2 linked regions of the Cystobacter fuscus genome follow. The protein of the gene in region 2 interacts with the protein of the main gene of each other region in a pairwise test. Links are inferred from orthologs where the notes say so. Each region holds a gene or a part of one and is shown on either strand. Other genes may lie near its edges.

Region 1 (2,899 bases), 870 kb from region 2 along the record:
AGCGCGAGCGCGAGCGCGAGTTCAGCCGCATCGTGGACGCGGCCAAGGCGGGTGCGCGGCTGGGCATGGGCGTGGCCGCGGGCCATGGGCTCAACTACGACAACGTGCGCGCCATCGCGCGCATCCAGGAGATCGACGAGCTGAACATCGGCCATGCCATCGTCGCGCGCGCCGTGCTCGTGGGCTTCGAGCGCGCGGTGCGCGAGATGCTCGAGCTGATGCGCAACCCGGGCTAGGGCGAGCGCGCGCCATGGCGATCATCGGCCTGGGGTTGGACATCTGCTCGGTGGCCCGCATCCAGCGCATCCTGGACGGAGCCCGCGCCGAGCGCTTCCTCGAGCGCGTGTACACGCCGGCCGAGCGCGAGCTGTGCGACGCGCGCTCGGACAAGGCGAGCGCCTACGCGGCACGCTTCGCCGCCAAGGAAGCACTCATCAAGGCCCTGGGCGCGCCCAAGGGCCTCACCTGGCACGACATGGAAGTGGTGCGCGCGGGCGGTCCCCCGGGCTTCCGCCTGTCGGGCGTGGCGCGCGTGGAGATGGAGAAGCGGCGCGCGGAGGCCTTCCTCGCGCTCACCCATGACGCGGGCGTCGCCGCCGCCACCGTGGTCCTGCAAGAGAGGAGCTGAACGTCATGCGCCGAGTCCTCACCGCCGAGCGGATGCGCGCGGCCGACCGCGCCGCCGGAGACCACTTCGGCATGCCGTCCCCGTTGTTGATGGAGAACGCCGGACGGGAGCTGGCGGAGGTGGCCCGGGAGCTCGGCTCGCCGGGCGGGCGCTTCCTCGTCGTGTGCGGACCTGGCAACAACGGTGGCGACGGGCTGGTGGCGGCTCGCCTGCTCCATGCCTGGGGCCGACGGGTGACGCTGGTGCTCGTGGGTCCCCGGGACAAGCTCACGCCGGACTCCCAGCGCAACCTGCTCGCCCTGGGGCCCTCGGGTCTCGAGCCCCAGGCACTCGGGGCGGTGGAGGAGCCGCGGGTGGGGGACGTGGTGGTGGATGCCATCTTCGGCACCGGGCTCACCCGGCCTCCCAGCGGGGAGTTCGCCAAGGCGATCGAGCACGTGCGTCGCTGGCGCGCGGCGGGGGCGAAGGTGGTGGCCGCGGACGTGCCCTCGGGGCTGCACTCGGACACGGGAGTGCCCTTCGAGCCCTGCGTGGAGGCGGATGCCACCGTCACCTTCGGCTTCCTCAAGCAGGGGCAGGTGCTGGAGCCCGGCGTCACGCTGTGCGGCGAGGTGCGGTGCGTGGACATCGGCATTCCCGCCGACGCCGTCGAGGCCCAGGCGGGCGCGGAGGTCTTCCTCGTCGAGGAGGCCGATGCCCGGGGTGCAATCGCCCCGCGCCGCTCGGACACCCACAAGGGCACCTACGGGCACGTGCTGGTGGTGGCCGGCAGCCTGGGCAAGTCCGGGGCGGCGGCCCTGAGCGCGTTGAGCGCCCTGCGCGCAGGGGCGGGGCTCGTCACCGTGGCCACGCGTGCCCAGGTGGTGGAGTCGGTGCTCGGCCATGCTCCCGAGCTGATGGGCTGGCCCCTGGAGGATCGCGGTCCCCTGGGGCGGGCGGACCTGGAGTCCCTGCTCGCCGCGGCGGAGCAGAAGGACGCGCTCGTGGTGGGCCCTGGCATCCCTCGCGGCGAGGAGACGGCGGCGCTGCTCGGCGAGCTGCTCGAGCGCGTGGACGTGCCCGTGGTGCTGGACGCGGACGCGCTCAACGCCGTCTCCACGGACCTGGGGGTGCTGCGCCGGGCCAGGGGGCCCGTGGTGCTCACGCCCCACCCGGGCGAGATGTCGCGGCTGTCCGGCCTGCCCACGAAGGAGCTGCAGAAGGATCGGGTGAAGGTGGCGCGGGACTTCGCGCGCACGCACGGGGTGACGCTCGTGCTCAAGGGGGCGCGCACGCTCATCGCCCACGCGGATGGCACCGTGTACGTCAACCCCACGGGCAATCCGGGCATGGCCACCGGCGGCACGGGGGACGTGCTGAGCGGCGTGCTGGGCGCCCTGCTCGCCCAGGGCCTGAAGCTCCCCGAGGCCGCCTGGACGGCCGTGTATGCGCACGGGCTGGCGGGAGATCTGGCCGCCGGGCGGCGGGGCCGGCTGGGCCTCATCGCCTCGGACGTGGTGAAGGGGCTGTGCTCGGTGTGGACGCGGTGGGAGCGATGAGCGTGCCCACGCTGAGCCACACGGTGCGCTCGGGCTCGCCCGAGGAGACCCACGGCCTGGGCGTGCGGCTCGGGCGGTTGCTCCAGCCGGGGGACTTCGTGGGGCTGGTGGGCGATCTCGGCGCGGGCAAGACGCACCTGGTGCGTGGCGTGGCCGAGGGCGCCGGGGTGGAGCGCTCGCAGGTGGCGAGCCCCACCTTCGCCATCGTCTACCCCTACCAGGGGCGATTGACGCTCTACCACGCGGACCTCTACCGGCTGGCCGACTACGACGAGCTGTACGCCACGGGCTTCCTGGACATGGTGGGTGGCGACGGCGCGCTGCTGGTGGAGTGGTTGGATCGCATCCCCGAGGCCGCGCCGCGCGAGTACCTGCGGCTCACCCTGCGCGAGGTGGGCGAGGAGTCCCGCGAGCTGGTGGCCGAGGCCTGGGGCGCGCGGCCCGCCGGCTTGCTGAAGGACTGGTTGCTGGCCGAGCGCTGACCGGGCAACACGGAGGGGGTCCGGGGGTTCGTGCAGCGGACAACAGATGGGCGGGCCGTGCCCTCCGCGGCGAGGGGTTGGCATATCCTGCGCCCATGAACCCCTGCCACGCCGTGAAGTGGTTCTTGCTCATCCCGCTCGCCAGTGTGGTGCTGATGGGGTGTGGCGCCATCGAGCCTCCGCCTCAGGAGTACCCCCACGCCACCGTCACCTTCGACGTGACGGTCCCCGACGGGACACCGTCCGACGCC
Region 2 (3,396 bases):
GTTCCGCTGGTGAACACGGCGCGCGCCATCTCCGAGTCGCGCAACAAGATGCGCTCGCTGCAGTTGCTGTCGGCCAATGGCATCGACATCCCGGCGACGGTGATGGCGCGGGACGCGGCGGACCTGAAGGCCATGGTGGGGCTGGTGGGGGGCGTGCCGGTCCTGGTGAAGCTGCTGCAGGGCCAGGAGAAGCGCGGGGTGATGGTGTGCGAGAGCCTCCAGTCCCTGGAAGCCGCGCTCGAGGCCATCCTGGGCCTGGGACACAACCTCATCGTCCAGCAGTACGTGCAGCACTCGGGCAAGGACGTGCGGGTGCTGGTGGTCGGGGGGCGGGCGGTGGCGGCGGTACGGCGCCGGCCACGGGTGGGGCGGCTTTCCTACACGCTCAACCGGGGCGCGCGGCTGGAGGCGCTGCAATTGACCGAGTCCCAGCGGGTGGCGGCGGAGCGGACGGCCATGCTGGTGGGGCTGGAGGTCGCGGCGGTGGATCTGCTCGACGTGCCAGAGGGCCCCCCCAAGGTGTTCGAGGTCAACAGCTCGCCAGCCCTCGCGGAGATGGAGTCGGCCACGGGGCAGGACCTGGCCCGCATCATCATCGAGCGCGCCGAGCAACTGGCGGCGGGGAACTCCGGGGTGGAGTCCTCCGAGGCGCGGTCGACGGCCGTGCCGCGGCGCAAGCGGGCATCCAAGGCCGAGGGTTGAACCATAAAGAGGCCTGCGAGCGGGGGAGGGTGGGTGATATAGGGGCGGCGCTGGACAGCCCAGGAGACCACGCCATGCCGCACATCCGACCCCTCAGCACCCTGGCCGCCGCGGTGGTGGCCCTCGCCTGCACCCAGGGCCACGCCGAAGCCCCCGTGGATCCCGCCACGCTCTACGAGGTGAGCACCGCGGGCTCGTCCACGCAGCTCAAGACGGGTGGGCAGGGCACGTTCGTGCTGGCCATCAAGAGCAAGCCGGGCGCGCATGTGTCCGACGAGGCGCCGCTGAAGCTGGAGCTCGAGGGGGCGCAACTCTCCTTCACCCAGAAGACGCTCGCGTTGAAGGACTCGGTGGCGAAGAAGGTCGAGGGACAGGCCTTCGTGGATCCCCGCTTCGAGGTGCCGTTCACGGCGACGGCTGTCGGCAAGGGCACGGTGGAGGCGAAGCTCACCTTCTTCATCTGCACGGAGCAGTTGTGTGCCCGGCAGAAGAAGACGTTCTCCGTGCCCGTCGAGGTTCTCTAGCCCGTGGTGCGCCAGCGTCCGTCGTCGAGGGGCAGTGAGCGGGGCACGGAGCGCGAGCGCGCCGAGCAGCGCCACGTCTACGGAGTGAATCCGGTCCTCGAGTCGCTCCGTGCCCATGCCCAGAGGGTGGAGCGGCTCTTCATCACCGAGGGACAGCTGGCGGCGAAGGCCGCGGCGGAGATACTCAGCCGCGCCCGGGAGGCGGGGATCCGGGTGGAGCGGGTGCCACGCGAGCGCCTGGCGGCGATGGCCGAGGGCGGCGTGCACCAGGGCGTGGTGGCCGAGCTCCGGGGGTTCGAGTACGCGGAGTTCTCCGAGTTGCTCGAGTCAGCCGCCCGGAGCGAGCGGCCGGCCCTGTGGGTGGTGCTGGACGGCATCCAGGATCCGCACAACTTCGGGGCCATCATCCGCTCGGCGCATGCGTTGGGGGCGCATGGGGTGGTCATCGCGAAGGACCGGGCGGTTCCCGTGACGGGCGTGGTGGCCAAGGCCTCCGCGGGGGCGGTGGAGCACTGCCCCATCGCGCGGGTGGTCAACCTGTCGCGGACCCTGGAGGAGTTGAAGGAAGCGGGCGTGTGGATCGCCGCGGCCGACCCCCACTCGAAGATCCCCTTGTGGAGCGCGCGGCTGGATGGGCCCTTGGCGGTCGTGGTGGGGGCCGAGGGGGCGGGGGTTCGCCCCGGCGTCCTCGAGCACTGCGACTTCCGCCTGCAGATTCCGATGCTGGGCCAGGTGGGCTCGCTGAATGCGTCGGTTTCGGCGGCGATTCTGCTATACGAGGCCGCCCGCCAGCGGGGCAGCGCGCGCCCGGGTGCCACGAAGTAAACTCCCCGGCGCAAACTGCTTGACTTGGATGGCGGGGGCCTCTACAAGGGCGCCCCTCGACGGGGACGGCAGGTGGCTCCCCGGCGAATGGACGGGCGGGTCGGGGAAGCAGCCGGGCAGTGCCGCATGCCGGTGTAGCTCAGTCGGTAGAGCAACTGATTTGTAATCAGTAGGTCGCGGGTTCAAATCCCGCCGCCGGCCAGGGATGAGGGGCCGCGGGTGAGGGCCCGGAAGCAGAAGAAAGCAGTAGGAAGAAACGGTGGTTCTGCGGTAGTTGAAGAGCGGTACGGAGGGGTACCCAAGCGGCCAAAGGGAGCAGACTGTAAATCTGCCGGTTCACGCCTTCGTTGGTTCGAATCCAACCCCCTCCACTCAGAATCGCGGGAATAGCTCAGTTGGTAGAGCGTCAGCCTTCCAAGCTGAATGTCGTGGGTTCGAATCCCATTTCCCGCTCCAGTTGTTGCAGTCGCAAATACAAGCCCTGATAGCTCAGTTGGCAGAGCGCATCCTTGGTAAGGATGAGGTCACCAGTTCAATCCTGGTTCAGGGCTCCATTTTTCGAGGTGCGTTATGTCCAAGGAGAAGTTCGACAGAAGCTTGCCGCACGTCAACATCGGCACCATCGGCCACGTTGACCACGGCAAGACGTCCCTCACGGCGGCCATCACCAAGGTGCTGGCGAAGACGGGCGGCGCGACGTTCCTCGCGTACGACCAGATCGACAAGGCCCCCGAGGAGCGCGAGCGCGGCATCACCATCTCCACGGCGCACGTGGAGTACAAGACGAAGAACCGGCACTACGCCCACGTGGACTGCCCGGGGCACGCCGACTACGTCAAGAACATGATCACGGGCGCGGCGCAGATGGACGGCGCCATCCTGGTGGTGTCGGCGGCGGACGGCCCGATGCCCCAGACGCGCGAGCACATCCTGCTGGCGCGCCAGGTGGGCGTGCCCTACATCGTGGTCTTCCTGAACAAGGTGGACCTGCTGGACGACCCCGAGCTGCGCGAGCTCGTGGAGATGGAGGTGCGCGACCTGCTCAAGAAGTACGAGTTCCCGGGCGACACCATCCCCATCGTGCCGGGCAGCGCCGTCAAGGCGCTCGAGGGTGACACCTCGGAGATTGGCGAGCCGGCCATCCTGAAGCTGATGGAGGCGGTGGACAGCTACATCCCCACGCCGCAGCGCGCCACGGACAAGCCCTTCCTGATGCCGGTGGAGGACGTGTTCTCCATCGCCGGCCGTGGAACGGTGGCCACCGGCCGCGTGGAGCGCGGCATCATCAAGGTGGGCGAGGAAGTGGAAGTGGTGGGTCTGCGCGCCACGCAGAAGACGGTGGTGA

What was found.
Region 1: the proteins of rlmB (region 2) and CYFUS_RS28660 interact in binary tests that used the Escherichia coli proteins (3 or more experiments, as listed by UniProt). The link is inferred for Cystobacter fuscus from one-to-one orthologs.

The regions. Positions count from the first base shown.
Region 1 is NZ_CP022098.1:7,037,758-7,040,656, reverse strand. It holds CYFUS_RS28660 (NAD(P)H-hydrate dehydratase), read left to right. Parts: upstream 1-633; coding sequence 634-2,166; downstream 2,167-2,899. Other genes in the region: CYFUS_RS28650 (hypothetical protein), read left to right, coding at 2,762-2,899; tsaE (tRNA (adenosine(37)-N6)-threonylcarbamoyltransferase complex ATPase subunit type 1 TsaE), read left to right, coding at 2,163-2,648; acpS (holo-ACP synthase), read left to right, coding at 251-628; CYFUS_RS28670 (pyridoxine 5'-phosphate synthase), read left to right, coding at 1-236. UniProt on the Escherichia coli protein: Bifunctional enzyme that catalyzes the epimerization of the S- and R-forms of NAD(P)HX and the dehydration of the S-form of NAD(P)HX at the expense of ADP, which is converted to AMP.
Region 2 is NZ_CP022098.1:7,904,889-7,908,284, reverse strand. What follows is about bases 280-3,141. They hold rlmB (23S rRNA (guanosine(2251)-2'-O)-methyltransferase RlmB), read left to right. Parts: upstream 280-1,232; coding sequence 1,233-2,051; downstream 2,052-3,141. Other genes in these bases: tuf (elongation factor Tu), read left to right, coding at 2,622-3,141; CYFUS_RS31865 (hypothetical protein), read left to right, coding at 777-1,226; CYFUS_RS31870 (ATP-grasp domain-containing protein), read left to right, coding at 280-702. Outside these bases: more of CYFUS_RS31870, read left to right, coding at 1-279; more of tuf, read left to right, coding at 3,142-3,396. UniProt on the Escherichia coli protein: Specifically methylates the ribose of guanosine 2251 in 23S rRNA.